DNA from 4 places in the Pseudomonas sp. MDT1-17 genome. Region 3 is predicted to be linked to each of the others. Evidence: predicted binding sites of a transcription regulator. Region 3 holds the regulator's gene; each other region holds the start of a gene.

Region 1 (7,854 bases), 1.4 Mb from region 3:
CTTGATTTTTACCGCCATCAGACGGATATAGATACATTCTTACAGGCACAAAAAAGCCGACATCGCTGTCGGCTTTTTTATGGGTCACTGCTTGGGTGGTTCCGCCGGTTTCGGCGCCGGGTGATCAAACAGATTCAACCGCTCACGAAGCTCATGCGCCGGCAACGGTTCTTTATCCGCCGGCAACGCGTTCGGGTCGGCCGGAGTGGCGGGCACTTCGCCCGGGCCACCCTGCCCTTGCGTCGGTTCTGGCGCCGGTTCCGCACCTTGCGAACCTTCGATGGCACGCTGGGCTTTCTTGGTCAGCACCACGATGTCGATACGGCGATTAACCGGATTGAACGGACTCTCACGATCGAACAACGCCGACGAAGCATAACCGACGACGCGCGCCACCTGCGCATCCGGATAACTGCCGGCGATCAGCGCACGACGTGCAGCGTTGGCCCGGTTGGCCGAGAGTTCCCAGTTACCAAAGTCACCGGTGCCCGTGTACGGCTTGGCATCGGTGTGGCCGCTGATGCTGATTTTGTTCGGCACTGCTTTAATGGTGTCAGCCATGGCCAGCAGGATGTCTTCGAAGTACGGTTTCAGACGGGCACTGCCGGAGTCGAACATCGGACGGTTTTCGGCGTCCACGATCTGGATGCGCAAACCGTCCGGCGTGATCTCGAACAGGATCTGGTCTTTGAATTTCTTGAGTTGCGGGTTCTCTTCGACTTTGTTCTGCAGTTCTTGCAGCAACAGCTCGAGACGTTCCTTCTCGACCTGCTCGGCCATGCCCTCAACCTGCTCGGTGTCGATGGTCACCTTGTCTGGCTGCGGCTGAGATTTCACCTCGGGGTTGAGGGTGTTCTCCGGCGCCAGGGTCGGTGAGCCGCCCAGGTCGATGATGTACGGCGTGCCGCTTTCCGAAAAGCCGACCGGGTCCTTGAAGTAACCGGCGATGGCGATTTTCTGTTCGGGTGTTGCGGTGGACAGCAGCCACAGCACCAGGAAGAACGCCATCATCGCCGTCGCGAAGTCCGCGAAGGCGATTTTCCAGGCGCCCCCGTGATGCCCGCCGGCGATGCGCTTGACGCGCTTGATGATTATCGGCTGGTTATTTTCCATGGCTTAGCGACCGCGAACCGCTTGTTCCAGCTCAGCAAAGCTAGGACGGTGCGCCGGGTACAGAACCTTGCGGCCGAACTCTACCGCCAGCGACGGCGGCATGCCGGAAGCGGAAGCGACCAGCGAGGCCTTGATGGCTTCGTAGACGTTAAGTTCTTCCTTGGCATCGTGGCCCAGGGAAGTGGCCAATGGGCCGAAGAAGCCGTAGGCGGCGAGAATACCGAAGAAGGTACCGACCAGGGCTGCACCCACGTGCAGGCCGATGGATTTCTGGTCGCCTTCGCCCAGGGAGGCCATGGTCACCACGATACCCAATACCGCCGCGACGATACCGAAACCAGGCATGGCGTCGGCAATCCCGTTTACCGCGTGGGATGGATGCTCGAGGTCTTCCTTGAGACTGTAGAGTTCCATGTCGAACAAGCCTTCAAGCTCATGGGGAGCCATGTTGCCGGAGGACATGATGCGCAGGTAATCGCAGATGAACGCGGTCATGCGCTCGTCTTTGAGCACGGCCGGGTACTTGGCGAAGATCGGGCTCGCGGAGGCATCTTCGATGTCGCCTTCGATGGCCATCATGCCTTCGCGACGGCTCTTGTTGAGGATCTCGTAGATCAGGCCCAGCACTTCCAGATAGAACGTGTGGTTGAAGCGCGAGCTGAACATGCCCAAGGACTTCTTGAGCACGTGCATGGTCATGTAACTGGGGTTGGCCTGCAGGAATGCACCGAGAGCCGCACCACCAATAATCAACACCTCGAAGGGCTGAATCAGGGCGGCAATTTTGCCGTGGGAGAGCACGTATCCGCCGAGCACGCTCGCGAATACGACGATGATGCCGATTATTTTAGCCATAGGTAGGGGAGCACTTACTGAGTCGGGTTCAAGGTCATATTCGGAAGTTAAAAAATCTCTTCTTCTACTTATCGGCAAAACTGCGCCAGACTATAGCCAGTTCAGGCGAAAAGCCAATTTGGCCCGCTCCGGGCATAGGTAATGCAGACGATGATCGCGTCCAACCATGGCTAACGAAACGAACGTTCCCACTCCAAAACCGACCACTCTCGAAGGCTGGGTCAAGCTTCTCGATGGCGTGCGCCTGCCGGTTCCGCAAGCCAGTCATGACCGTGTCTGCAAGGCCATCGCCAACAGCCGCAGCTCCCTGCGCGACATCGCCGAACTGATACAGGACAGCCCCGCGCTGGCCTTGAGCGTGATTCGCGAAGCCAACCGCCACACCCATGGCAGCATGACGGAACCTGCGGAAAACCTTGAGGTGGCGATCAATCGCCTCGGCTTGAAGCGCACCGAAGAGCTGCTCGCCCGCCTGCCCGCCGAACCTCAGTCCGACATCCCGGTTGCCCTGCGCCAGTTGCAACTGATCAGCCAGCACGCGACTCAACAGGCCAACGGTTTTTTCGCCAGTCGCCTGGCCCGGCTGTGGCAGGACATTCACTGGGGCAGCCTGCTGTTTCTTTCGCCGCTGTGGCCGATGGCGTTGACCCATCCGCAGTTGCTTGAAGAGTGGGAGCTGCGGGTCATCCATAAAGGTGAATCCGCGAGCAAAGTCGAAAAGCAATTGTTCGGCGTGCGCCTGCTGGATATCTGCCAGGCGCTGGTGGACATCTGGCGCCTGCCGATCTGGGTGCAGCAGGGTTATCGGCTGCTGCTCAACGAGCAGCGCGAGCTGGTGAAAGTGCTGCGCATCGCTCGCGACAGCGATCATCCATTACGCCAGCAGAACCGCCTCGATGACGATCCGACCCTGCGCCGCTGGCTCAATCAACCGGCCAATACGGTGCTGCTGGCCAACGGTCTGGCGCTGTCGGCACAACATGCCTGGGACAACCCTCACAGTGAACGCTGGCAGTACCTGACCAGCCTTTACCTGCAAATGCCGATGGATGCAGTTCAGCAGCAGTTGCACCAACAGGCCGCCAACAGCGCCCGCCATCATGCCATGCCAGACCTCTGGCACCCGGCCGTGTCACTGATCTGGCCGTGGGGCACGAACCGCGTCCACGCCGGTTTGCTGCCGGCCCCGGCGCCGACCGCCGAAGACCTGGCGAAGTGGCGCAGGCAGTGCGCCGAGTTGCTGGTGGAGCCGAGTCGCTTCACCAATGCCATGCACTTGACCACCTCCGCCCGGGACGCTTTGGTTGCTTGCGGCATGCGTCGGGTGATGATCCTGATGGCCGACCGCACTCACGCCAATTTGCGGGTGCACCAGACGACCGGGCTGCCAAAAGAAGCGGCTGGCCTGAATTTCGTCGTCAGCCAGAGCACCGTGCTGCAACGCCTGCTCTCGCAACAAGCCCAAGTGCGACTGACACCGGACAACAATTCGCAATTTTCGGCGCTGTTGCCGGCCAGCCTGCGCTCACAGTTCGGTGGCGAACACCTGCTGCTACGCTCACTGGTCAATAATGGCCGGGTCATCATGATTGTGGTGGCGGATCAGGGCGGCGGGCCGTTCTCGGAAATCACCGTGCAAGCCTTTGGCAAAACTGCGCAGTGCATCGAAAAGGCCCTGCATAGCTTTAGCACCCGTGGCCAATAAGGCTGCGCTACAATCCTCCCCTTTGTGCTCTGGAGACCTCACATGTCTGACTTCTCTGGCTTGGCGCTGGTCATCGAGCCGAGCGACTTGCTCGCCCGTCTCGACGCCCGCGAACTGATTCTGGTGGACCTGACCAGCAGCGCCCGCTATGCCGAAGGGCATATCCCCGGTGCGCGTTTTGTCGATCCGAAACGCACGCAACTCGGTCAGGCGCCTGCGCCGGGCCTTATGCCGCCGCACGCGGCACTCGAAGCGTTGTTCGGCGAACTGGGCCATAACAAGGACGCGGTCTACGTGGTCTATGACGACGAAGGCGGCGGTTGGGCCGGGCGCTTTATCTGGCTTCTGGATGTCATCGGCCACCGCAACTACCACTATGTCGATGGCGGCCTGCATGCCTGGCTGGCAGAAGGTTCGCCCATGTCGATCCAGATCCCGCCAGCGGTTGGCGGCCCGGTTGCGTTGACCCTGCACGACGAACCCACTGCCACCCGCGAGTACCTGCAAAGCCGTCTCGGTGCCGCCGACCTGGCGATCTGGGACGCACGCGGGCCGCTGGAGTTCTCCGGTGAGAAAGTCCTGGCGGCCAAGGCCGGGCACATTCCCGGCGCGGTCAATTTCGAATGGACCGCGGGCATGGATCAGGCGCGCCACCTGCGCATCCGCACCGACATGCCGCAGATCCTGGAAAAACTCGGGATCAGCAAAGACAAAGAAGTGATTACCCACTGCCAGACTCACCACCGTTCTGGCTTCACCTATCTGGTGGCCAAATCCCTCGGTTATCCGCGGGTCAAAGGCTACGCCGGTTCCTGGGGCGAATGGGGCAACCATCCCGATACGCCCGTAGAGATTTAAGGTTTTTAAGGACAGTTAATGAATAAGCGTTTGTTTATCCTCAGCCAATACCTGCTGCCCCATCACCTGCTGTCGCGACTGGCCGGCTGCATTGCCGAATGCCGTGTGCGCTGGTTCAAGAATGCCTTCACCGCCTGGTTCGCCAAGCGTTATCAGGTGGACATGTCGCAGGCGCTGGTCGAAGACCTGACCGCCTACGAGCACTTCAATGCGTTCTTCACTCGCGCCTTGAAGGACGGCGCCCGCCCGCTGGACGAGACGCCAGGCGCGATCCTCAGCCCGGCAGACGGCGCGGTCAGCCAACTCGGCCCGATCGAACACGGTCGCGTGTTCCAGGCCAAGGGCCACAGCTTCAGCGTGCTGGAATTGCTGGGCGGCGACGCAGCCAACGCAGCGCCGTTCATGGGCGGCGATTTCGCCACCATTTACCTGTCGCCGAAGGACTACCACCGCGTGCACATGCCGCTGGCCGGCACCCTGCGCGAGATGGTCTACATCCCGGGCCGGATTTTCTCGGTCAACCAGACCACCGCCGAAAACGTTCCGGAACTGTTCGCCCGCAACGAGCGTGTGGCGTGCATTTTCGACACCGAGCGCGGGCCAATGGCCGTGGTGCTGGTGGGTGCAATGATCGTGGCGTCGATCGAAACCGTTTGGTCCGGGCTGGTCACGCCGCCAAAACGCGAGCTGAAAACATTCCGCTACGACGAAGCTGCCCGTGCGCCAATCCATTTGGAGAAAGGTGCAGAACTGGGTCGGTTCAAACTGGGTTCGACCGCTGTCGTGCTGTTCGGGCCTGATCAAGTGAAGTGGGCTGAGGAACTGGCGGCCGGTTCGCCGGTGCAGATGGGCCAGGGCATGGGCCTGCCAAAAGCCTGATCCCTGATCCGAACCCCGCGAACGTCTTCGCGGGGCCGGACATTCGGTGGTGCCGTTACTCTATCTGTCCGCGGAAGCCTATCGGCCCTTCGTTGGCGTAGGTATTGGTGCCACTGAGGTTTTTCCCTCCATCACTGGAGGTCACGCTCAACGCCACAACGTTCTGATTATCACGGCCTCCGATGACCCATTTACCACCCGGATGCCACGGGGCATCGTTGCCGCCCCACTGATTTTCAACGTTGTACTGGTTCTGGCCCGTGCGCTGAGCCTTGAAGCCAATGGGACCTTCACCCGCATACGTCATGGTGCCGGTGAAGCTCTTCCCGCCATCGCCCGATTTGATCTCGATCGCGACAACGTTCTGGTTGTCCCGTGTGCCTAACGTCCAGTCTCCGCCCGGATGCCAGGGTGCCGAACTACCGCCCCATTGATTTGCTACTACATATCTAGACATAAACTTCATCTCCTTGAAGTTACAAAGAGACCTGCCCGGCGTAGGCAGCAGGCCGTACGACTGTGCGTATCCAGTCGCACGACTGTCAGATTAGTAGTACAACCGAATGGCACTCGACTGACAGACAAACGGTAGAAACCCATAGCTGCTACAGTCAGGTCATTCACTGCCCCTTTCCCCGGTTGGAGTTTTTCCACGGCATGAATGAGACCAGCCCCCACCTGCTGCTGCGCGCGCCCATCCCGATGCAGGCGCGCCTGTCGATCTGTGAAGCCACACCGCGCGACCTCAAGCGCTGGATCGCCAATCTGCCCAAAGCCAATATCGGCGAGACTGCTCGCCAGCTGTATCAAGGCTTAAGCGAACTCAACCAGCTACTCACGCCCAGCGACAATCGCCTGCAATTGCTCGAACTGCTGCGCCCCGAGGTGTATTACGTCTGCAAACACCTAGAGCGGCATTTCCTGCATCAGTCGATCGTCCTCGACGAGCGTTCCCGCAAGATCGCCAATCTCTGCCAGGCGCTGCAAAGTCACTTGGCCATTGGTTATAAACAGATCGTCGTGCGCATCACACCGAAATTCAGCAAGGACCGTGCGCCGCTGCTGACCCAGGCGCTGCAACGGGCGATCCACTGCCTGAACGGGCCACTGATTCGCTCGACTAAACTCTATTGCCCGGTGCCGGAAGGCCTGTGGCTGGAGCTGCATCAGCTCTACCGGATCGCCTGCACACACCGGCTCCAGCATCTCAGCCTGCGCGATGAGCTGGCCAGCCAGACGCAAAACCTGAGTATCGAACAAACATACGTGGTCGCCTTGCTGTTGGGCGCCTCGCGCTGCAACCAACTGCGCCAGAACCAGATTGCCCGGGTGGCCGAGGTGCTGGAGCCCTGGAGCCAATGGATCAAGCTGCAACCCGGCACACCGTCCACCGGACTGTTTGCCATCGCGCCCAACCTCGACACCGGTCCGCGTTACCGCGCCAAGTTCCGGGCCGAGCAGCAAGAGAGTTTGCTGGGCATCGATCCGCAGCCTCTGGTCGCGGCCATCGAAGGGCACTTGCAGAAAACCGACAGTTCATCGCCGCTACCCGTACCGTCGGAGCTGAGCCTCGACACGCTGCAACACCTCAGCGCTGCGTGGGGCCAGACTGCCGAGCGCAGCTTCCAGCGTACCGTCGGCCAAGGCACGTTGACTTTGTGCGTGGGCATGAGCGCGCTGCACTTTTATCTGGGTGGGCAACGCTCATTCAGCGACCTCCTGAAAAACCACGGCGCCCGGCCTGCACAATTTTCGGCGACGCCTGTCACAGGCAGGGAAAAGGACCAATGGCACCAAGCCTTCGACGCCGCCCCCCAAGGCACTGCGGACGCTCTGCTGCCCTACGAAGAGATCGAATACCCGCAACTGCTGAACGACGACAGCCACGAGGCATCCGACCGCAATCAGCATTTCCCGACTTATGTCCTGTCAGTGATCAATCACAGCCCCGGTGGTTACTGCCTGGCTTGGCCCGGCGCAGTGCCTGCCGAGTTACAGGCCGGTGAGATGGTCGGCATCGAGGACGCTGCCGCTCAGGGTTGGAGCATCGCGGTGGTACGCTGGATCCGCCAGGTGCGCGGCGGTGGTACGCAGATGGGCATCGAGCAGGTTGCGCCCTTCGCCGAGCCCTGCGGCCTGCAACTGGTGCGCAGCCGTGATGACCACAGCCAATACCTGCGCGGTCTGCTGCTGCCACAAATCAGCGCCATCGACCTGCCGGCCACTTTGCTCGCACCGCGTCTGCCCTTTCAGGAGGGCAACAAGATCATGATCAATACCAACGGCGAGGAACGCAGGGCCGGGCTGGATCGGCGGCTGGCGAGCACCAACAGCTTCAATCAGTTCGCTTACTGTCCACTGGAGACAGCCAAAAACGACAACGCCGCGGTGAGCGGCGCTGAGGAGAATTTTGATTCGTTGTGGAAGTCGCTTTAACCGGGGGC
Region 2 (7,854 bases), 1.5 Mb from region 3:
CACTGTCAGGCCAGGACCGTTTTGATTGGCAGAGGCGGTGGCTCTTGCGCTACCCAGCGGGGAGTTGGAGTTGGCAATTGCCATGGTGTTTTTCTGTTGGTTAAGGTCGCCGCCAGCAATGTTGATCCCCATATTGCCGTTGCTGCCATCGGCCGATCCGCTCATAACGGCAGAGTTTGTGGTGCCGTGGTTGTAGACCTTGTTGTTGTTGCTGTGTTGCTGGACTCTAGCGCTGGCGTTGGCATGGCCGAACACGAAGCTGTTATCGAGACTGGAGTCGGAGCCAGCGTTTGCGATGGCGGCCGCGTTGTCTTGTTGGTTGCCCGCGCCTGCTGCCACGTTGATGCCGACGTTGCCGCTCGAACCTGAGCCAGAGCTGCTCATCTCGGCTGAGTTCTGAGTCCCTTCGTTGTAGACGCGGTTGCCGGTACTGTTCTGCCTATCGCTCGCATTGGCGGTCGCGTCGGTTTGGATCCATATTGGACGAGGGGTGTGGTTGCCACCACGTCGATCGTTCTGACCAGCTTGTGCAGCAACAGCCAAGACCGCAGCAATTGCAAAAACCAGAGGCTTTATTGCCATCGAAGGTTTCATGGTGATTCTCCGTACTTATTTTAGGTTAAGTGTTGTTCTTACCTGTTTGGGTCAATCCATGACCCGTACGCTCAGAGTGTTGGCAGTTCGGTTTCCCACCCCGGCGCTCTGATTCAACTGGATCACCCCACGGCTACCGGTGAAAGCCTGGTCACTGGTAGTGACCTGGCGATAGCCTGGTGCAGAGTCAGTTGGATCGGAGTTGTAGAGCAGCGTCACGTTCTGTTGCATGAGGACGCTGTCGTCGATACTTTGCGGCTGTGCACTGATGCTGATCCGCAGCGCATTAGCTTGCTGGTTGCTGGCGCCCGCGCTCTGGTTGACACCCAACACGCCATTGCCATGGCTGAAGGAGTCGCCTTGAATGCTGGAGTGGGCATCCATCTTGGGGTCGACAATGGTGCGCAACCGTTGGCGAATCTCTGTGGCCGCGCTGGTGCCACGGCCATTGGCGATGGCCCGGGCGTTAGCCTGTTGCTGCAGGTCGCCGGCCGCCTGGTTGACCGCGAGGTTGCCCTGGTACTGCGCGCCCGAATTGTCGATGTCGGCGTTATTGATGACGGGGGATTGGGCGAAGGTCGATGCACTGCAAAACATGGCGATCATCAGCAACGTACGATTCATCTTAACGGTCTCCCGTCATGATTCTCAGAGCACCCAGGCCCTGCTGGACATTTGAATTGACCATGTTGGCAATGCCGTTGCCGGAATTGCCCGAACGCCCGGCGGGGAGGTTGGAAAGCTGGGTCTGGTTGCTGATATTGCCGCCCAGGTTATTGGTGTTTTGAGTCACCAGGCGGGAGATGCCTGCACCACTGGCGACGCCGGCAAAGTCACCGTCGCTCAACTCGTTGGTTTGAGCGAGGGTCTGTTTGGACGGGTTGGCGTTGACGGTCGTGGGGCTAGGGTCGGGCATCAACGGCGGGCGGGTTGCCATGCGCGGTTGGACATCACGTTTGATGATGATGATGCCGTTGTCAGCCTGTACAGGCAGGCAGACACTTGAGCCCAGTGCGCATCCGATCAGTAGAAAGCCAAAGAAGCTTTTATCAAATTTCCCCACGGCGGCAATTCCTTCTGTAAGTGGAACGCTGGACCCTTATCAGCGTTGCTAGGAAGAGAGCAGAAGGTGTGCCGGTTTTTGTTTTTCTTTTAAAAACAGTTGGTTGGCTTTAATTGTCGAGGTGGTCAAAGAATTTTTGTAACGCCACCGAGACAGAGCCACGCAAAAGCGCCGTCCATGCTGGCGACATTGCTCGCTTAGGGCGCTTAAGGCAGGTTGTATCAGTGGCTTAACATTTTCTTGGCGCAGCGCTTGGGCCGCTTTAGCTCGCAGGTTTGCGCAGGGGTGGGTGTTTCACGAATGGACATTTTCGGCAGGGGCGGGGGACCCCTGTCAGGCCTTGAGCAAGCGCGTCACAGCCTCGAATGCTGCGTCCTTGCGCTGTTTCCAATCACCTTGCAGTACCTGGCAAGGCTGGCGGTGCAGGTCAAGCCATTGGCGGCTGGCCTGGAAAAACGCCTGACGTTCTGCCAGTTGCGGTTGGCAACGCTGCCCGTCGTCATGCCAGGCCACGGTTTCAGGGCTCAGCAGCAAATGCAGGTCGTAGTGCCGTGCCAACAATTCTTGCTCAATCCACGTCGGGCAAGCGCCAAACAAAGTGCGACTCCAAAGGATGTTGCTTAAGAGGTGCGTATCGAGAATCAACAGTGACGGTTGCTTGGCGCGTGCGTCATCTTCCCAATTCAGCTGGCCCTGTGCTATGGATGAAATGTCATCGTAGTAGGTTTCGCGGGCTTCGCTTTCGATGAAGTGCCGAACGTACTCACCGACCAATATGCCGCCAAAGTTGGCGTGAATCTCACTCGAAAGCCAGCTTTTTCCGCTGGATTCGGGACCGGTGAGCACCAGAACTTTCATGTGCGCAACGCCGGATCGGCGCGCCATTCCCGCCAGCCTTGCACGGCAATCAAGGCGAACATTGCGTAGAGCCCGGCGGTCAGGTACAGCGCTTTGTAGATAAACAACCCGACGAAGATCACATCCAGGACGATCCACAGCGGCCAGCATTGAACGCGTTTTTGCGCCATCCACAACTGCGCCACAAGGCTGAAACCCGTCAGCGCCGCATCGAGCCAGGGTTGGGCGGCATCGGTCCAGTTCGCCATTGCAGCACCCAGCAACAGACTGCCGACCGCTCCAATGACCAGGCTGAAAGCGACCGATTTACCGTCGAGTTGGCTGACTTGCCGACCTTGGTGCGCGTCCCCCACGCGCGTCCACTGCCACCAGCCATAGAGCTGCAACGCGGCGTAGATCACCTGCAACAGCATGTCCGAGTAAAGCTTCACCTCAAAAAAGATCCAGCTATAAAGCAGCACCATGACCAGGCCGATCGGCCAGCACCAGGGGTTCTGTTTGACCGTCAACCAGACGGCAATGACACCGAGGGCAGCGGCAAACAGTTCAAGCCCGGACATGGAGGCTCCTTGGGGGAAGTCGAAGAGGGCGGCGATTGTAACGGTAGTCGCTACCGAGTAGAACCGGCGTGCGCTGACCTGTGTAGCAGCTGCCGAGCCCGCGAGGCTGCGTTCGGCTGCGTAGCAGTCGTAGATCCTGACACAGCGGTGTCTCAGGATGCCGGATCACGACTGCTTTGCAGCCGAACGCAGCCTCGCGGGCTCGGCAGCTGCTATGTATGGACTCGCCCCCACTGTCTACCCGCTTTTGAAAAAACCGTCGCCCCGTTGCATCTATGTATCAGGCCTATTCGTGGAAGCCGTCTTCGGCTTCTGGCCAAAATTGGAAAAGCTCGTGGTATGCCGATTACAGTCAGGCCTCGAAGGCCAGTAGCAGCTAAGGCATCAATCCACGCCGGTCTTACCTGGGGTCAATTTTCTTCAGCAAAGGGTCGGACAGTCAGTACCTCGGTGGCAGAACTCTGTCGCTCAGTGGCTCATCGTCGCTTGCTGGCCATCACCAGCGTGGCGACGATAAGTCTGGTCATTCTGTAGAAGCACCCAGACGATTCGCAGGTTGCGGTTGGCTAGCCTGATCGCAGCCTCCTTACGACCCAGCCGGCTCATCCAGCGCAACAAGCGGCGGTCATCGGGTTGCTGGGAATCAGGTCGTAGTTGTTGCAGCACCGCATGGGCTCCCTGGATCATCAGGCTGCGTAAATAAACATCGCCTCGCTTGGTCATGTCCCCCAGCCGGACCGTCTGCCCGCTGCTGTGCTGGTCAGGCACCATGCCAAAGTACGCGGCAAACTTGCGGGCATTGGGAAATCGCTCAGGCTTGGTTTCCTTGGCCACCAGTGCCGTGGCAGTGACTGGGCCGATGCCGCGCACAGTCATCAGTCGCTTCGCCGTCATGTCGGCGTTGGCGGCCACTTCCAGGCGTCCCGTCAGCACGCTGATGCGCTCGCCCAAATGGCGCCACTCGGCCAACAGTTCGTCGATCAGTTCACGCAGCAGGCCAGGCACCGGCTGGGTAGCATCTTCCAGTACCCGCGGAATTTTCTGGCTGATCGCAACATCGCCCTGCGCCAAGGCCACGCCGTGCTCGAGCAGCAGGCCGCGCATCTGATTACTTACCGCCGTGCGTCGACGCACATAGCCCTGACGGGCGCGATGCAGCGCCTGCATTGCCAGCGCCGCAACGCTTTTGACCGGTACTGCGCAGATTTTTTCATCGCGACCAGCCCGCAGAATCGCCAGCGCATCGTTGCGATCATTTTTAGGCCCGCTGCGGTGTGTGGCCACCAAACCGGCTGGAAGAATGCGCGCCAGATTGCCTTGGTCTTGCAGCTGCCGGGCCCAGGCTTGAGCGCCCGGACCGGTTTCCATCAAAACCACGACATGAGGCGGTAACTGTTGGAGAAACTCATAAAACGCCTCACGCGACTTGATCCGCTGCTCATAGCGCACCTGGCCGAGGACATCTTCACCGGCGACCTGAAAGACCTGCTTGGCCAGATCGACCGCCAAGGTTGTGCAGGCCGACAAATCGGAAGAAGACAGGGATTGATCAATCGAACTATGATTTTTCATGGACTCGCCCTCGCTGTCGTTGGCTGTTTAGACTGCCACCGTGGCGCATTGACGCCTCGGCTTGGGCGAGTCCATCCAATTACAAAGGCGGTTACACCCGGAACTGCTTCAGTAGACCGTTCAATTGCTCACTCAATTCCTTCAGATGAACGCTGGCCACGCTCGACTGTTCGGCCGCCAGCGCCGTGCTGTGGGACAAACCGGCTGCCTGGGTGACGTTCTGGTTGATGTCCTCGACCACATGCGCCTGTTGCAAGGTCGCGCTGGCGATGGAGGCGTTCAGCCCGTTGAGATTGCGCAGCGCCTGGCCAATGGCATTCAGGCTTGCACCCGCCAGGCCGGCCTGCTCGATGGTCAACTGCGATGCGCGGCTGCTGTCGCCGATCACTTTGACCGCCGCTTCGGAATGACTTTGCAGGCGTTCGATCATCGACTGGATCTCGGCCGTGGATTTCTGGGTACGCTGGGCCAGCAGTCGCACTTCATCGGCCACTACGGCAAAACCCCGACCTTGCTCGCCGGCCCGGGCGGCTTCGATGGCCGCGTTGAGGGCCAGCAGGTTGGTTTGCTCGGCGATGGAGCGGATCACTTCGAGGACGCTGCCGATCTGCGTGCTTTCGGCGGCCAGGGTGCGAATCACTTCGACCGCCTGATCGATGGTGGAGGACAACTTGTCGATCTGTTGCAGGCTGCCATCGATATTGACCTGGCCCTGCTGCGCCTGTGACTCGGCATCGCGCATTTCGCTGGCGGCGTGCTCGGCATTTTTCGCAACATCATGCACGCCATACGTCACTTCATTGATGGCGGTGGCCACCAATTCCATTTGTTGGGACTGCTGCTGGCTGCGTTGCTGGGCCTGGGCGGCGTCATTGCCCAGTTCGCTGGACGACTGGCCCAGGGCACTGGCGGACACTTGCAGTTCTTTGATCACCAGTCGCAGCTTGGCGGTGAAGGCGTTGAAGTGGCGTGCCAGTTGCGTGACTTCATCCTGGCCATGGGTGTCGAGGCTGTGGGTCAAGTCGCTCTCGCCGCTGGCGATGTTGGCCATGGCGTTCACAGTTTCCTGCAGTGGACGCACGATGCTGCGGGCAATCAGGATCACCAGCAGCGCCATGATCAGGGCAATCACCAGCCCAAAGAACGAAGCCTTCCAGACCTGGCCATAGAACTCGGCCTGCATGTCATCGATGTACACGCCCGAACCGATCACCCAGCCCCAGGGTTCGAACAGTTTGACGTAGGACGTTTTTTCTACCGGCGCGCTGGCCCCCGGTTTAGGCCAGCGATAGTCGACGGTGCCGGCCCCCTTGGACTTGGCGACGGCGACCATTTCGTTAAACAGGGCAAAGCCATCCGGGTCGCGGATCGCCGAGAGGTTCTGGCCATCGAGTTTCGGGTTGGCCGGGTGCATGATCATCACCGGCGTCAGGTCATTGATCCAGAAGTAGTCATTCTGGTCATAGCGCAGACCGCGAACGGCCGTCAGTGCCTGCTTCTGCGCGGCATCGCGGGTGAGCGTGCCAGCGGTTTCGAGATCGTGGTAATAGGTCAGGATACCGCTGGCGGTTTGCACCACATGCTGGGTTTTCTGAGCCTTGGCGTGGTACAGGTCATCGTGAATCTGCTTGAGCATCAAGACGCCCAACGTCATTAGCATCATCACGGCCACGATCAAAATGAGCCACAAACGTCGGCTGATCGACATACTGCGCAAGCTGTTCATAACGCTGTCACTCCGGTTTCTTTTTCTTGTAATAAATGATCACCAGCATCCAACCACACTTTGCCAATCGGCCATATCCGACCCAAGTCCAATTACGCGGCAGCGCTAATCGGACTTGTCTGTTAGGATTTCGGCCCCGCACGGAAAAACCTGAATCTAAGTTGATTTTTCACGGAATTTTTATGGTTTCGTCCGGATTCTATGTGCGCGGTGCAGCAGTGACGCTGACCGCAGTCAACGTTCTGGAAAAAATATTAACGGGGCATGCCATGGCGCATCGCTTCTTGGGGGATTGATGGATCTTTGGACTGCCTTTTCGGCATTGATTCTTGGGGTTGTAGAAGGGCTGACCGAATTTTTGCCGATTTCCAGTACCGGCCACCAGATCATCGTGGCTGACCTGCTCGACTTCGGTGGCGATCGGGCCATGGCCTTCAACATCATTATCCAGTTGGGGGCGATCCTGGCGGTGGTGTGGGAGTTTCGCCGCAAGATCTTCGACGTGGTCATCGGTTTGCCGACCCAGCCGAGCGCTCGACGCTTTACCGCGAACCTGCTGATTGCCTTCCTGCCGGCCGTGGTATTGGGGGTGATTTTCGCGGATCTGATCCACGAGTATCTGTTCAACCCGATCACCGTGGCCACGGCGTTGGTCGTGGGCGGTATCGTCATGCTGTGGGCTGAGCAGCGTCAGCATGAAGTGCATGCTCACACCGTCGACGAAATCACCTGGAAAGACGCCCTGAAAGTTGGCTTTGCCCAGTGCCTGGCAATGATTCCCGGGACCTCGCGTTCCGGCTCGACGATCATTGGCGGCTTGCTGTTCGGCTTGTCGCGCAAGACCGCCACCGAGTTTTCCTTCTTCCTGGCGATGCCGACCATGGTCGGCGCGGCGGTGTACTCGGGCTACAAGTATCGCGATCTGTTCGTTCCGTCTGATTTTCCGGTGTTCGCGATCGGTTTCGTCACGGCGTTCATCTTCGCGATGATTGCCGTTCGAGCCTTGCTCGTGTTCATCGGCAGCCACAGCTATGCGGCGTTTGCCTGGTATCGCATCGCATTCGGTCTGGTCATCCTGGCCACCTGGCAGTTCGGCTGGGTCGACTGGACCGCGGTCAAGCCATGAATGACGCCAGCGCGGGAAACAACCCCGGACGCAAGCCCGCTGGAGAGACCCGCAATCTTCAGCTGAAACTGCTGGTGTTCGCGGTCCTGTGCGCGCTGCCGCTGTTCGGCTCGATGTCGTTGTGGCTGCGCGGGGTTTCGGTGATTCCCCTGGCGGCGTACGGGATCGTCAGCGTGCTGGCGTTCTTCCTGTACTGGAGCGACAAGCGCAAAGCTCGCGCCGACCATTGGCGCACGCCAGAGAACGTGCTGCATGCGGTGGAACTCGCCGGCGGCTGGCCGGGCGCCTTACTGGCGCAGCAACTGTTTCGGCACAAGACGCGCAAAGTGTCGTTTCAGCTGATCTTCTGGGTGAT
Region 3 (7,854 bases):
GCCATCACTGCTGTTGTCCACCGCTGCAGCGATCATGGTGACCCGTGCGTCCGGCTCGGAAGACATGGGCAAACAGATCAATCGCCAGATGTTCGCCTCGCCGAAAGCGTTGGCAGTGGCGGCGGGTATGATGGCGGTCATGGGCCTGGTGCCCGGCATGCCGCACTTCTCCTTTCTCAGCATGGCGGCCCTGGCGGCCGGCGGCGCGTACCTGTTCTGGAAGAAGCAGAACGGGGTCAAGGTTCAGGCCCTGCAAGAGGTCAAGCGTCAGCAGGAACTGTTGCCATCACCCGCCCGCGCTCAGGAAACCAAGGAGCTGGGCTGGGACGACGTCACCCCGATCGACATGATCGGCCTGGAAGTCGGGTACCGGCTGATTCCGCTGGTGGACCGCAACCAGGGTGGTCAGTTGCTGGCGCGAATCAAAGGCGTGCGCAAGAAGCTGTCCCAGGACCTGGGCTTCCTGATGCCGACCGTGCATATCCGTGACAACCTCGACCTGGCGCCGAGCGCCTATCGCCTGACCCTGATGGGGGTGATCCTGGCCGAAGCGGAGATTTACCCGGACCGCGAACTGGCGATCAACCCGGGTCAGGTCTACGGGACGCTCAACGGCATTACCGCCAAAGATCCGGCTTTCGGTCTGGAGGCGGTCTGGATCGAAATCAGCCAGCGTGCCCAGGCGCAATCCCTCGGTTACACCGTGGTCGATGCCAGTACGGTAGTGGCAACTCACTTGAACCAGATTCTGTACAAGCATTCGAGCGAGTTGATCGGTCACGAAGAAGTGCAGCAACTCATGCAATTGCTGGCCAAAAGCTCGCCTAAACTGGCCGAGGAGCTGGTACCTGGCGTGGTGTCTCTGTCGCAGCTGCTTAAAGTTTTGCAGGCTTTGCTGGCCGAACAGGTGCCAGTACGGGACATTCGCAGCATTGCCGAGGCCATCGCCAACAATGCCGCCAAGAGTCAAGATACTGCCGCGCTGGTGGCCGCCGTGCGCGTCGGCGTATCCCGCGCAATCGTCCAAAGCATTGTAGGCACTGACTCCGAGCTACCAGTGATCACCCTGGAGCCAAGGTTGGAACAAATATTGCTCAATAGTCTTCAGAAGGCAGGACAAGGCTCGGAAGAGGGCGTTCTGTTGGAGCCAAGCATGGCTGAAAAACTGCAACGCTCGTTAATCGATGCGGCGCAGCGTCAGGAAATGCAAGGTCAACCGGTGATTCTGCTGGTAGCCGGTCCGGTTCGCGCGATGCTGTCGCGATTCGGCCGATTGGCAGTCCCGGGTTTGCACGTGTTGGCGTATCAGGAAATTCCTGACAACAAGCAAGTGACCATCGTTGCGACAGTAGGGCCCAACGGCTGAGGTAGTGGTTTATGCAAGTTAAGCGTTTTTTCGCCGCCGATATGCGTCAGGCCATGAAACTGGTTCGTGATGAGCTGGGCGCTGATGCCGCCATTATTGGCAACCGCCGGATCGCCGGTGGTGTCGAGCTGACGGCTGCCCTGGATTACAAATTGTCGGCGCTGGCCCCGCGCGTTCCGAACATGGAACTCGAAGACGAACTGCGCAAGACCCAGTCGCGGATCGTTACCGCCCAGGCCGAACTGAGCCTGCGAGGCGAAGGCGAGAGCGACAAGAGCACCAATCGCCAGTTGTTCGCCGGCCTGCCACTGACCGCCGCCGAGCCGCTGATCGAACCGACCTGCGCCGAACCCCGTCGCCCTGCACCGGCCGCTGCGCCAGCCTCCGGTGGTGTGGACCCGCGGGCGTTCGACTCGATGCGTTTCGAACTCAACAGTTTGCGCGAACTGATGGAAGTGCAACTCGGCTCCCTGGCCTGGAATCAGCTGCAAGGCAGCCGTCCGGCCCAGGCCAATCTTTGGCGTCGCCTGCAACGCATCGGCCTGTCCGGCCCGTTGTCGCGCGATTTGCTGGCGCTGATTACCGATATTGAAGAACCTCGTCAGGCCTGGCGCATGTTGCTGGCGCACCTGGCGCGGATGATCGCCACACCGGAAATCGAGCCGCTGGAAGAGGGCGGTGTGATTGCCATGGTCGGCCCTGCCGGCATGGGCAAGACCACTACGCTGGCCAAGCTCGCCGCCCGCTACGTGCTCAAGTACGGCGCGCAGAATATCGCGCTGGTGAGCATGGACAGCTACCGTATTGGTGCTCAGGAGCAGCTCAAGACCCTTGGCCGGATCCTCAATGTGTCGGTGACTCACGTCGACCCGGGCCAGTCACTGGTGCAGGCGCTGGAACCCTTGCTGCGCAAGCGCGTGGTGCTGATCGATACCGCGGGCCTTCAGGCCAGCGATCCGGCACTGCGCATGCAGCTCGAAAGCCTGGCCGGTCGTGGGATCAAATCGAAGAATTATCTAGTGTTGGCAACCACCAGCCAGAAACAGGTTCTAACAGCCGCTTATCACAGTTACAAACGCTGCGGCCTCGCCGGGTGCATCCTGACTAAACTGGATGAAACGGCAAGTCTGGGTGAGGTGTTGAGCCTGGCCATCAGTCATGAATTGCCGGTGGCCTACCTGACTGATGGCCCGCGGATTCCGGATGATTTGCATCTGCCGCGTCGTCATCAGTTGGTCAGTCGCGCCGTCAGCGTGCAAATGCAGGAAGAACCCAGCGAAGAAGCCATGGCTGACATGTTCGCTGATATTTACCACAGCCCGACCAAGCAGGTCGGCTGAGGTATTAATGAACAGTTTTTGTACCTACATCGATGGTCTGCCATGCATTGTTCATTTTTTGAACGCGCAGCCAGTAATGTGGCCTCCGTCAAGTAAGACAAGGTAAAGAAAATTCATGGGCAGCATGCATCCCGTACAGGTGATCGCGGTGACCGGCGGCAAAGGTGGCGTCGGGAAAACTAACGTGTCAGTGAACTTGTCCCTGGCTCTAGCTGAGCTCGGCCGGCGCGTCATGCTGCTGGACGCCGATCTGGGGCTGGCGAACGTCGACGTCCTGCTGGGACTGACACCCAAACGTACGTTAGCCGACGTGATCGAAGGCCGCTGTGAGCTGCGCGACGTACTGTTGCAGGGCCCTGGCGGCATCCGCATCGTCCCGGCGGCGTCCGGCACACAGAGCATGGTTCATCTGAGCCCGGCCCAACACGCCGGCCTGATCCAGGCGTTCAGCGATATCGGCGACAACCTCGACGTATTGGTGATCGACACCGCTGCGGGCATTGGCGACTCTGTCGTCAGTTTCGTTCGCGCAGCGCAAGAAGTCTTGCTGGTGGTCTGCGACGAACCGACTTCGATCACGGATGCCTACGCACTGATCAAATTGCTAAACCGCGATTACGGCATGAACCGCTTCCGCGTCCTGGCCAACATGGCCCAGAGCCCGCAGGAAGGTCGCAACCTGTTTGCCAAGTTGACCAAGGTCACGGATCGCTTCCTCGACGTCGCCTTACAATACGTCGGTGCGGTGCCTTACGACGAAAGCGTGCGTAAGGCCGTGCAGAAACAGCGCGCCGTCTATGAAGCCTTCCCGCGTTCCAAGTGCTCCCTGGCGTTCAAGGCCATTGCACAGAAGGTCGATACCTGGCCATTGCCTGCCAACCCGCGTGGGCACCTGGAGTTTTTCGTCGAGCGCCTCGTGCAACAAACGGCAGGACCGGTGCTATGACAGCCAGCGGCTACAACCTCTACAAGAAATCGGCACGTGACGCGCAGTACGAGCTGATCGAGCGTTACGCGCCACTGGTTAAACGCATTGCCTACCACTTGCTGGCGCGTCTGCCGGCCAGTGTCCAGGTCGAAGACCTGATCCAGGCCGGGATGATCGGCCTGCTTGAAGTGTCGACCAAATACGACGCCAGCAAAGGCGCGAGTTTCGAGACGTACGCGGGCATTCGAATCCGCGGCGCGATGCTCGATGAAGTACGCAAGGGGGACTGGGCGCCACGTTCGGTCCACCGCAATACCCGGATGGTCAGCGACGCCATTCGCTCGATTGAAGCTAAAACCGGTCGTGACGCTAAAGATCACGAGGTTGCGGCCGAACTCCAATTGAGTCTCGACGATTATTACGGGATTTTGAACGACACCCTGGGCAGCCGGTTATTCAGTTTCGACGATCTGTTGCAAGACGGCGAACACGAAGGGCTGCACGAGGATGGTGCCAGTGCTCATCTCGAGCCGTCGCGCGACCTGGAAGATGAACGCTTCCAGATGGCACTGGCGGACGCGATTGCCAATTTGCCGGAGCGTGAGCGACTGGTGTTGGCGCTGTACTACGACGAAGAGTTGAATCTCAAGGAAATCGGTGAGGTCCTGGGGGTCAGCGAATCTCGGGTCAGCCAGTTACACAGCCAGTGCGCGGCCCGTTTGCGGGGGCGTTTGGGGGAGTGGCGAGCGCGCTGAAGGCAGTGTGGGGACACTGCGAACGCGGCTGGTGGGGTGTTGAACCGCACGGGTCCCGATCTGTTGTGCTCCAGACAGTCATTGAGTGCTTTGCCGGATTGATTGAAATGGCGCGTCCAGGTGCTGGGCGCGTTTAAGACTGCTTGGAGGTCGAATTGAACAAGAACATGAAAATCCTCATCGTTGATGACTTCTCAACGATGCGGCGGATCATAAAAAACCTGTTGCGTGACCTTGGGTTCACCAACACGGTCGAGGCTGACGACGGCATCACTGCCATTCCGGTTCTCAACAGTGGCAGCATCGACTTTCTGGTAACAGACTGGAACATGCCTGGCATGACCGGTATCGATTTGCTGCGCCACGTGCGCGCCGATGAAAAGCTCAAGCACCTGCCGGTGCTGATGGTGACCGCTGAAGCCAAGCGTGAGCAGATCATCGAGGCAGCCCAGGCCGGTGTTAACGGCTATGTGGTCAAACCCTTTACGGCCCAGGCGTTGAAAGAAAAAATCGAAAAGATTTTCGAACGCATCGGTTGAGAAACTGCGCCACGGGGGAGCTATGGAGCATATCGAAACTTCACAGGGCGATTTCGAGTCGACCCTGAAAAAACACGCTGTCGAACTGGTCGAAAGCCTTGAAAAAGGCAGGTTCGGCGACGCCGTGCAACTGATCCATGAGCTCAACCAGACCCGTGACCGCGGCCTGTATCAAGAAGTGGGCAAGCTCACTCGCGAGCTGCATAGCGCGATCGTCAATTTCCAGATTGACCCGAACATGCCACAAGCCGAGGAAGTGTCACAGATCACGGATGCCACCGAGCGTCTGGGCTATGTGGTCAAGCTGACCGAGGCCGCAGCCAACCGCACCATGGATCTGGTGGAAAACGCCACACCGCTGGTCAACGGCCTGAGCAATGAAGCCCAGGCCTTGAGCACCGATTGGGGACGGTTCATGCGTCGCGAAGTCGGGGCTGAAGAGTTCCGCGAACTGGCCCGGCGAGTCGACGGTTTCCTGACACGCAGCAGCGAAGACAATCGCGTGGTGTCGAGCAACCTCAACGACATTCTGCTCGCTCAGGATTACCAGGACCTCACCGGTCAGGTGATCAAGCGTGTGACCCAATTGGTCACCGAAGTTGAAAGCAACCTGCTCAAGCTCGTGCTCATGGCCAGTCAGGTGGACCGCTTTGCGGGCATCGAACATGACCGTGAAGCGATGCTGGCTGAAAAAGATCCGCAAAAACATCTCTCTCAGGGTGAAGGTCCGCAGATTCATGCCGATAAAAGAGAAGACGTTGTGTCCGGTCAGGACGATGTGGACGATTTGTTATCCAGCCTAGGATTTTAGAGTTTTAGCATTTTAGGTTTTTTAGGTTTTTAGACCTCGGGAGCACCCCCTTAATGAGCTTCGGCGCCGATGAAGAGATCCTTCAGGATTTCCTGGTTGAGGCCGGCGAGATTCTAGAGCAACTGTCCGAACAGCTGGTCGAGCTTGAAAGCCGACCTGATGATGCGGACTTGCTCAATGCAATTTTTCGCGGTTTTCACACTGTAAAAGGAGGCGCCGGCTTCCTCCAGCTCCACGAGCTGGTGGAGTGCTGTCACATCGCCGAGAACGTGTTCGACATCCTGCGCAAGGGTGAGCGTCGCGTCGACTCGGAATTGATGGACGTGGTTCTCGAAGCGCTGGATGCGGTGAACGGCATGTTCACCGAAGTCCGCGAGCGCAGCCCGATCACGGCGGCCACGCCTGAATTGCTTGCCGCTCTGGCCCGTCTGGCCGAGCCGCAAACTGCTGAAGCCGCACCGGTTGCCGAAGTGGTCGAGACACCGGCTGCTGACAGCGAGTCGGGCGACATCACCGATAACGAATTCGAACAACTGCTGGACTCGCTGAACGCCGTCAAGGCGCAGGCCGAGGCCCCGGCGGCTGCTCCGCTGCCAGTGGGTAATGCCGCTGCCAGCGACGAAATCACCGATGCCGAGTTCGAGTCGTTGCTCGATCAGTTGCACGGCAAAGGCCAGTTCGCCGTCGATGCGGTAGTCCCTGCGCCCGCCGCACCGGTTGCCCCGAAAGCGGCAGGCGACAGCTCCGATATCACCGACGACGAGTTCGAAGCACTGCTCGATCAACTGCACGGCAAGGGCAACTTTGCCGTTGATGCGCTGGAATCGGCCATTGCTGCGGCGCCTGTCCCGGCTGCGCCAACCGCTAAAGCGGCTGGCAGCGATCTGATCTCCGATCACGAGTTCGAATCGCTGCTCGACGAATTGCACGGCAAAGGCAAGTTCACTGAAGTCGGTACCGTGTCGGGCGCCAGCGCTTCGGTTGTGGCCCCGGTGGCCAAGGCTGTTGCACCGAAACCCGTCGCCAAAGCGCCCGAGCCCAAAGCCGAAGCACCGAAGCCTGTTGCTGCTGCACCGGCTCCGGCTCGTGCCCCGGCCGCGCCACCGGCGGAAAAACCGGCCAGCGAAGCCGAGACCACCGTGCGGGTCGATACCGCGCGTCTCGACGAAATCATGAACATGGTCGGCGAGTTGGTACTGGTGCGTAACCGCTTGGTCCGTCTGGGCCTCAACAGCGGCGACGAAGCCATGTCCAAAGCCGTGTCGAACCTCGACGTGGTCACGGCCGACCTGCAAACCGCGGTCATGAAGACCCGGATGCAACCGATCAAGAAGGTCTTCGGGCGCTTCCCGCGTCTGGTTCGCGACCTGGCACGCCAGCTCAAGAAAGAGATCATCCTGGAACTGGTCGGCGAAGAAACCGACCTCGACAAGAACCTCGTCGAGGCCCTGGCCGACCCGCTGGTCCACTTGGTGCGCAACGCGGTCGACCACGGCATCGAATCGCCGGAAGAGCGTGAAGCGTCGGGCAAGTCCCGCGGCGGCAAGGTCATCCTCGCTGCTGAACAGGAAGGCGACCACATCCTGCTGTCGATCTCCGATGACGGCAAAGGCATGGACCCGAACGTCCTGCGTTCCATCGCGGTAAAACGCGGTGTGATGGACAAGGACGCGGCCGATCGCTTGAGCGACACCGAGTGCTACAACCTGATTTTTGCGCCAGGGTTCTCGACCAAAACCGAGATCTCTGACGTATCGGGTCGTGGCGTGGGCATGGACGTGGTGAAAACCAAGATTTCCCAGCTCAACGGTTCGATCAACATCTACTCGACCAAGGGCCAGGGCTCGAAGATCGTCATCAAGGTCCCGTTGACCCTGGCGATCATGCCGACGCTGATGGTCATGCTCGGCAACCAGGCGTTTGCGTTCCCGCTGGTGAACGTCAACGAGATCTTCCACCTCGACCTGTCGCGCACCAACGTGGTGGACGGCCAGGAAGTGGTGATCGTGCGGGACAAGGCACTGCCACTGTTCTACCTCAAACGCTGGCTGGTCGCCTCCGCCGCTCACGAAGAGCAGCGCGAGGGCCATGTGGTGATCCTTTCGGTGGGCACTC
Region 4 (7,854 bases), 300 kb from region 3:
GTGCTGCGTTTCGAGTTTCCGTACATGGCGCAACGGCGCATTGATGGCGGCAAACGTCCTCCGAACCCGGCGCCGAAACTGCTCGAGTGCTGGCGTGAGGTGTATGCCGTGGTGCGACGCCATGTCGCTGGGCGTTTGGCCATTGGCGGCAAGTCCATGGGCGGGCGGATGGCCAGCCTTTTGGCGGATGAACTAAAGGCCGATGCGTTGGTGTGCCTCGGGTATCCGTTTTATGCGGTGGGGAAACCTGAGAAGCCTCGGGTCGAGCATTTGGCCGCGCTTCAGACGCCGACGTTGATCGTGCAAGGCGAGCGGGATGCGTTGGATAATCGTGAGGCCGTTGAGGCTTACTCGTTAGCGCCGAGTATCGAGGTGTTCTGGCTGATAGCGGGGGACCATGACTTGAAGCCATTGAAAGCTTCTGGGTTTACCCATGAACAGCATCTGGCGGCTGCGGCGCAGAAGGTTGCCGAATTTCTGTGAGACGCGAGATCAAAAGATCGCAGCCTTCGGCAGCTCCTACAGGGTTACCCGATCGATGTAGGAGCTGGCGCAGCCTGCGATCTTTTCTTAGCGGTTAAACCGCGCCACCAACGAATACTGCGTATTCGCCGTCTTCGTCAGCTCTTCACTCAACAACGCCGAGTGTTGAGCCTGTTCCGAAGTCTTGTCAGCCAGTTGCGAGATGTTACTGATGTTGCGGCTGATCTCTTCGGCGACAGCGCTTTGCTCTTCGGTAGCCGCGGCGATCTGGGTGGTCATGTCGGTGATGTTGGCCACCGCTTCGCTGATCCCCACCAGTGCCTGGTCCGCTTCCAGTACCCGCGCCACACCTTCTTCGGCCTGGCGATGCCCGGCTTCCATGGTTTGCACTGCAGTGCTGGCGGTTTGCTGCAGCTTGGCGATCAGCGCGTGGATCTGTCCGGTGGATTCGCTGGTGCGTTGCGCCAGTTGACGGACTTCGTCGGCGACCACTGCAAACCCACGCCCCATCTCACCGGCACGGGCCGCTTCAATAGCAGCGTTCAACGCCAGCAGGTTGGTCTGGTCGGCGATGCCTTTGATCACATCGACCACACCACCGATTTCGTCGCTGTCCTTGGCCAGTTGGGTCACGGTCAGACCGGTTTCACCGACCACCACCGACAGACGCTGAATGGCTTCGCGGGTTTCCCCGGCGATGTCGCGGCCGCGGCCGGTCAGGCGATTGGCTTCCTGAGTAGCATCGGCAGTGCGCTGCACGTGGCTGGCGACTTCTTGAGTGGTGGCCGCCATCTGGTTGACGGCGGTAGCCACTTGCTCGGTTTCGACGCGCTGACGTTCCAGGCCGGTGGAGCTGTTGTGCGCCAGGGTGTCGGACTGTTTCGCTTGCTCGGTCAGGTGCTCGGCGGTGTCCTGCAGACGGGTCAGGCAGGTTTTCAGGCGGGCTTCCTGGCTGAGGATCGACATCTCAAGACGTGCTTGAGCGCCACGGCTGTCGGTGTACATCTGCGCGATCAGCGGGTCGGAGGTCGTCTGCCCGGCCAGTTGCAGCAGACGCTTGAGGCCGCGCTGTTGCCAGCTCAAACCCAGCAAACCCAATGGCACAGAGAGACCGGCGGCCAACGCAAAACCCCAATGGGAGTTAAGCGACGCACCGATCATGAAGCTCAGCTGGCTGACCAGAATGAACGGCAGCCAGTCCTGCAGCACCGGCAGCCATTTGTCTGTTGAAGGAATCGCCGACTTGCCCTGGTTGATGCGTTGGTAGAGCGCTTCGGCACGCTGGATCTGTTCGGCGGTGGGTTTGATCCGCACCGACTCGTAACCGATCACCTGGTTGCCGTCGAAAACCGGTGTGACGTAGGCGTTAACCCAGTAGTGATCACCGGTTTTGCAGCGATTCTTGACGATGCCCATCCATGGCAAGCCTTGTTTCAGTGTGCCCCACATGTGTGCGAACACCGCGGCCGGGACGTCAGGATGACGGACCAGGTTATGCGGCGCACGGATCAGCTCTTCACGAGAAAACCCGCTGATCTCGACGAAAGCATCGTTGCAGTAGGTGATCGCGCCTTTGGCATCGGTGGTGGAAATCAACCGTTGCTGAGCCGGGAAAGTCCGTTCGCGCTGTGTGGTGGGTTGGTTGTTACGCATGGCTTTTTCAATCCGCAAGGCTTTCAGTGGTTGTCGGCGCTGTCAGGAATTAGTTGAAATTATTTTTCAGTAATCAGCAGCACGTCGCAAAACGGCCATTGCGTCAGCCGGAGAGCATCGGATAGGTGAACAGGCCGAAGTGCAGCAGGTTCAAACCGAAATGGGTGGCGATGGCTGCACCCAATCCGCCGAAACGGTAGGCCAGACCATAGCCGACCCCCGCCAGACTCGCCAGCAACACCCACTGCCAGCCCGCGCCCACATGCGCCAGACCGAACAGCAGCGAGGCGAGGCGCAAGGCCAGGTTTTCGCCGTAGGGCAGGTGTTTCAAGCGCTGGCTCAGGCCGCCCCTGGATGTAGCCGCGAAACAGCGCTTCCTCGACCAGCGTCACCAGCAGCAGATTGTTCAGCAGCCACAACCAGGATTGATCCGGCCACTTCAGTACCCAACTGATCACGCCCAACAGCAACGCGCCACCCAAGGCAGCACGGCGCTCAGCATCAACGCGAACACAGTCGCATAAATGGAAAGGCGCAGCGAACGCCGGCCGACAATCCATGGGCAAACCAGCAAAAAGCCAGAACCCGATCAGGGGTTTGTCCTGATTCAGGTACATGGAAAACGGCGCGGCATCGTTAGTGAATCGCTGAGGGTCGATGCCACGACCGTTGTAGAAACCGGGAGATCCCGGCCCACCAGCCGAGTCGGCCGTAGATCTCCATGGCAGGGCAAGCATCGAAAATCCTTTCAGATTGAAGAGCTGTTGTGGCGAGGGAGGCGATTATAAGCAGCGCACAAACAAAAACACCGCCCGAAGGCGGTGTCTGTGTCAGCAAGCTGTTACGACGCAATCAACTGCCGCAACACGTAATGCAAAATCCCCCCTGATTTGAAGTACTCCACCTCGTTAAGGGTATCGATCCGGCACAGCACCTCGATTTTCTCGCGGCTGCCGTCTTCACGGGTGATCACCAGCGTCAGGTTCATCCGCGGTGTCAGCTCGACGCCTGTCAAACCCAGAATATCCAGCGTTTCCTTGCCGGTCAGGTTCAGGCTCTTGCGGTTTTGATCCAGCTTGAACTGCAACGGCAACACGCCCATGCCCACCAGGTTGGAACGGTGAATCCGCTCGAAGCTTTCAGCGATCACCGCTTTCACCCCCAGCAGATTGGTGCCCTTGGCCGCCCAGTCGCGACTCGAACCGGTGCCGTATTCTTGCCCGGCAATCACCACCAGCGGCGTGCCCGAGGCTTGATAACGCATGGCCGCGTCGTAGATCGGTATTTTCTCCCCGGTGGGAATGTAGATCGTATTGCCGCCTTCTTCGCCGCCGAGCATCTCGTTACGGATGCGGATGTTGGCAAAGGTGCCGCGCATCATCACTTCATGATTGCCACGACGGGAACCGTAGGAGTTGAAGTCCCGCGGTTCCACGCCTTTCTCGCGCAGGTAATGGCCCGCCGGGCTGTCAGCCTTGATGTTACCAGCGGGGGAAATGTGGTCGGTGGTCACCGAGTCGCCGAGCAACGCGAGAACCTTGGCACCTGCGACGTCTTTGACCACCGGCGGCGGGCCGCCGATGTCATCGAAAAATGGCGGGTGCTGGATGTAAGTCGAATCGTCCTGCCAGACATAGGTCGCCGCTTGCGGCACTTCAATCGCCTGCCATTGCTCATCGCCGGCAAACACTTCGGCGTATTCCTTGTGAAACATCGCGGTGTTGACCTTGTTCACCGCGTCGGCGATCTCTTCGGTGCTCGGCCAGATGTCCCGCAGATAAACCAGGTTGCCATCCTTGTCGGTACCCAAAGGCTCACTGCTGATGTCAGTTCGCACCGTGCCGGCCAGCGCGTAAGCAACGACCAACGGCGGGGAGGCCAGCCAGTTGGTTTTCACCAACGGGTGCACGCGACCTTCGAAGTTGCGGTTGCCCGACAGCACCGAGGCGACGGTCAGGTCGGCGGCCTGAATGGCTTTTTCGATGGGCTCCGGCAAGGGCCCGGAGTTGCCGATACACGTGGTGCAGCCGTAGCCGACCAGTGCAAAACCCAGTTCATCAAGGTACTGGGTCAGGCCGGCAGCCTTGTAGTAGTCGGTGACCACTTTCGAGCCAGGGGCCAACGAACTCTTGACCCACGGTTTGCGCTTGAGGCCTTTCTCCACGGCCTTCTTCGCCACCAGGCCGGCGGCCATCATCACGCTCGGGTTGGAGGTGTTGGTGCAGGAGGTGATCGCGGCGATCACCACCGCGCCGTTTTTCAATCGGTAGGTCTCACCGTCGTATTCGTAGTCTGCTTCACCGGCCAGATCGGCATTGCCCACTGCGACGCCACCGCCGCCTTCACTTTCGAGACGACCGACTTCCTTGCTGGTGGGTTTGAATTGCAGTTCGATGAAGTCACTGAACGCTTGCGCGACATTCGGCAGCGATACCCGGTCCTGGGGGCGTTTCGGCCCGGCAAGGCTGGCCTCAACGCTGCCCATGTCCAGCGCCAGGCTGTCGGTGAACACCGGTTCCTGGCCCGGCAGGCGCCACAGGCCCTGGGCTTTGCTGTAGGCCTCGACCAGTTTCACGGTTTCGCTGGGGCGACCGGATAGACGCAGATAGTCCAGGGTGATGTCGTCCACCGGGAAGAAGCCGCAGGTGGCGCCGTATTCCGGGGCCATGTTGGCGATGGTCGCACGGTCGGCCAGCGGCAGGTCGGCGAGGCCGTCGCCGTAGAATTCGACGAATTTGCCGACCACGCCTTTCTTGCGCAGCATCTGGGTGACGGTCAGCACCAGGTCAGTGGCGGTGATGCCTTCCTTGAGCTTGCCGGTGAGTTTGAAGCCGATCACTTCCGGGATCAGCATCGACACTGGTTGGCCGAGCATCGCCGCTTCCGCCTCAATCCCGCCGACGCCCCAGCCGAGCACGCCGAGGCCGTTGATCATGGTGGTGTGGGAGTCGGTGCCGACCAGAGTGTCCGGAAAGGCATACGTGCGGCCGTCCTCGTCCTTGGTCCAGACCGTGCGCCCCAGGTATTCCAGGTTCACCTGGTGGCAGATGCCAGTGCCCGGCGGTACCACGCTGAAGTTGTCGAAGGCGCTCTGGCCCCAGCGCAAGAACGCGTAACGCTCGCCGTTGCGCTGCATTTCGATGTCGACGTTCTGTTCGAAGGCGCTGGAACTGCCGAACTTGTCGACCATTACCGAGTGGTCGATCACCAAGTCCACGGGTGAGAGCGGATTGATACGCTGCGGGTCGCCGCCGGCCTTGGCCATCGCGGCGCGCATGGCGGCCAGATCGACTACGGCAGGCACGCCGGTAAAGTCCTGCATTAATACCCGTGCGGGACGGTACTGAATTTCGCGGTCGGAGCGACGTTCCTTGAGCCAGGCGGCAATCGCCCGAAGGTCGGCGCCGGTGACGGTTTTTTCATCATCCCAGCGCAGCAGGTTTTCCAGTAGCACTTTCAACGACATGGGCAGCTTGTCGAGATCGCCCAGGCTTTTGGCAGCCTCCGGCAAGCTGAAGTAGTGATAGGTCTTGTCGTCGATTTGTAAGGTTTTAAGGGTTTTCAGGCTATCAAGGGACGGCATTGAAATGACTCCTTTGGGCCGCACGGCTACGGACTGAGGGAACGAACTGAGGTTTAAACCTAGTCCTGTTTGGTGCTTAAGGCTAGTAACTGGACTCTATGGACAAGTCCAAGGTTGCGAACTCGGCTATCATGCGCCGGTTTTCGTGACAGGCTTTGCTTCGACGCAAGTCTGGGCATCGCGCAGTGGTTGAATTTCTCGCCATCTGCCCAGGAGTAAGAATGAACACCCTCTTTATGCATTGCCGGCCGGGCTTCGAAAGCGAAGTCTGTTCCGAGATTGCCGAACACGCCGCGCGGCTGAACGTGGCCGGTTATGCCAAGGCCAAGACTGCAAGCGCCTGCGCTGAATTCATCTGCACCGAAGAAGACGGCGCCCAGCGCCTGATGCGTGGCCAGCGTTTCGCCGATCTGATCTTCCCGCGCCAATGGGCTCGCGGGATCTTCATTGATCTGCCGGAAACCGACCGCATCAGCGTGATCCTCGCCCACATGGCGGACTTCCCGCTGTGCGGCAGCCTGTGGCTGGAAATGGTCGACACCAACGATGGCAAGGAACTGTCGAACTTCTGCAAGAAGTTCGAAGGCCACTTGCGCAAGGCGCTGATGGCGGCTGGCAAACTGGTTGAAGATGCCCATAAACCGCGCCTGCTGCTGACGTTCAAAAGTGGCCGCGAAGTGTTCATGGGGTTGGCCGAGTCGAATAACTCGGCGATGTGGCCAATGGGCATTCCGCGCCTGAAGTTTCCGCGCGACGCGCCAAGCCGTTCGACCCTGAAGCTGGAAGAGGCCTGGCACCACTTCATCCCGCGCGATCAGTGGGATGAGCGTCTGCACAGTGATATGACGGGCGTCGACCTTGGCGCCGCGCCCGGCGGCTGGACCTGGCAACTGGTCAACCGCGGCATGCTGGTGACGGCGATCGACAATGGTCCGATGGCTGAAAGCCTGATGGACACCGGTCTGGTGCAACACTTGATGGCCGACGGTTTTACCTTCAAGCCCAAGCAACCGGTGGACTGGATGGTCTGCGACATCGTCGAGAAACCGGCGCGCAACGCCGCGATGCTGGAAGAATGGATTGGCGAGGGGCATTGCCGTGAAGCGGTGGTCAACCTCAAGCTGCCGATGAAGCAGCGTTACGCCGAAGTGAAGCGTTTGCTGGAGCGCATTGCCGACGGGTTCAAGGAGCGCGGCATTCGGGTCGAGATCGGCTGCAAACAGCTGTACCACGACCGTGAAGAAGTGACGTGCCACTTGCGCCGACTCGATGTGAAGAAACCCAAGTCCCGCTGATTCACACGGACCCCTGTGGGAGCGGGCTTGCTCGCGAAAGGGCCGTGTCAGTCAACATTGATGTCACTGACACGGCCCTTTCGCGAGCAAGCCCGCTCCCACAGGTACGATGTACGCCACAGATGACGTTTATCCCGGCAATGCGCGACAATGCCGGCAAGTTTCAGGAGTGAATCATGAGTGAAATGATTGATACGCCGGTAGACGGCACCCTCGACGCCACCGGCCTCAACTGCCCGGAGCCGGTGATGATGCTGCACCAGCACATCCGTGACCTGGCGCCCGGCGGTCTGCTGAAGGTGATTGCCACCGACCCGTCGACCCGTCGCGACATTCCCAAGTTTTGCGTGTTTCTCGACCACGAGCTGGTCGCGCAGCACGAAGAGGCAGGCACCTACCTCTACTGGATCCGCAAGAAGCTCGCTTAACCTGCCGAATGGCTGATATGAATCCGCTTGCGTGCGCTGCGCGTCAGGCGGATCGACAGCATCAGCGCCGCGCAACTCAAGCCGACGATCAAACCCTGCCACAGCCCGCTCGGGCCGCTCGGCGCGCCAAACCAGTCGGTCAGGCCTAGCGCGTAACCCACCGGCAAACCAATCCCCCAGTAAGCGAACAGCGTCAGGATCATCGTCACTCGAGTGTCCTGATAGCCGCGCAGCGCGCCGGCGGCAGTGACCTGGATCGCATCGGAAAACTGGAACAGCGCCGAATACACAATCAGCATCGACGCGACCTGAATCACCGTCGGATCAGCCGTGTAGATCGTTGCGATGTGGTCACGCAGCAACAGCATCATGCTCGCAGAAATGCACGCGTAAGCCAGCGCCGTGCCCATGC

Evidence for each region. The regulator FliA, encoded in region 3, starts transcription of late flagellar genes. The targets are predictions, from matches to a motif close to CTAAAGTTTNNNNNNNNNNNGCCGNTAA.
Region 1: motA (flagellar motor stator protein MotA) is a predicted target of FliA. The motif match lies at 2,037-2,064, and genes of this name have one in related genera.
Region 2: ACYZTX_RS17455 (methyl-accepting chemotaxis protein) is a predicted target of FliA. The motif match lies at 6,501-6,528, and genes of this name have one in related genera.
Region 4: ACYZTX_RS11740 (methyl-accepting chemotaxis protein) is a predicted target of FliA. The motif match lies at 2,167-2,194, and genes of this name have one in related genera.

The regions. Positions count from the first base shown of each region.
Region 1 is NZ_JBUBVM010000001.1:881,975-889,828, reverse strand. Features, by position in the region: gene motB (flagellar motor protein MotB) at 85-1,113, opposite strand; gene motA (flagellar motor stator protein MotA) at 1,117-1,968, opposite strand; gene ACYZTX_RS03900 (HDOD domain-containing protein) at 2,135-3,673, shown strand; gene ACYZTX_RS03895 (rhodanese-like domain-containing protein) at 3,716-4,531, shown strand; gene asd (archaetidylserine decarboxylase) at 4,550-5,410, shown strand; gene ACYZTX_RS03885 (lectin OAA family protein) at 5,466-5,867, opposite strand; gene ACYZTX_RS03880 (molecular chaperone) at 6,068-7,846, shown strand.
Region 2 is NZ_JBUBVM010000001.1:3,774,654-3,782,507, reverse strand. Features, by position in the region: gene ACYZTX_RS17485 (heme utilization protein) at 1-594, opposite strand, end outside; gene ACYZTX_RS17480 (adhesin) at 646-1,218, opposite strand; gene ACYZTX_RS17475 (hypothetical protein) at 1,220-1,657, opposite strand; gene ACYZTX_RS17470 (AAA family ATPase) at 1,991-2,515, opposite strand; gene pnuC (nicotinamide riboside transporter PnuC) at 2,512-3,075, opposite strand; gene ACYZTX_RS17460 (IS110 family RNA-guided transposase) at 3,544-4,602, opposite strand; gene ACYZTX_RS17455 (methyl-accepting chemotaxis protein) at 4,739-6,373, opposite strand; gene ACYZTX_RS17450 (undecaprenyl-diphosphate phosphatase) at 6,669-7,499, shown strand; gene ACYZTX_RS17445 (DUF1294 domain-containing protein) at 7,496-7,854, shown strand, end outside.
Region 3 is NZ_JBUBVM010000001.1:2,237,681-2,245,534, forward strand. Features, by position in the region: gene flhA (flagellar biosynthesis protein FlhA) at 1-1,366, shown strand, start outside; gene flhF (flagellar biosynthesis protein FlhF) at 1,378-2,706, shown strand; gene fleN (flagellar synthesis regulator FleN) at 2,822-3,652, shown strand; gene fliA (RNA polymerase sigma factor FliA) at 3,649-4,389, shown strand; gene ACYZTX_RS10385 (chemotaxis response regulator CheY) at 4,557-4,928, shown strand; gene ACYZTX_RS10390 (protein phosphatase CheZ) at 4,951-5,739, shown strand; gene ACYZTX_RS10395 (chemotaxis protein CheA) at 5,793-7,854, shown strand, end outside.
Region 4 is NZ_JBUBVM010000001.1:2,538,852-2,546,705, forward strand. Features, by position in the region: gene ACYZTX_RS11735 (alpha/beta family hydrolase) at 1-483, shown strand, start outside; gene ACYZTX_RS11740 (methyl-accepting chemotaxis protein) at 571-2,136, opposite strand; partial or broken gene ACYZTX_RS11745 (lysostaphin resistance A-like protein) at 2,240-2,819, opposite strand; gene acnA (aconitate hydratase AcnA) at 2,978-5,719, opposite strand; gene rlmM (23S rRNA (cytidine(2498)-2'-O)-methyltransferase RlmM) at 5,941-7,014, shown strand; gene tusA (sulfurtransferase TusA) at 7,191-7,442, shown strand; gene ACYZTX_RS11765 (MATE family efflux transporter) at 7,439-7,854, opposite strand, start outside.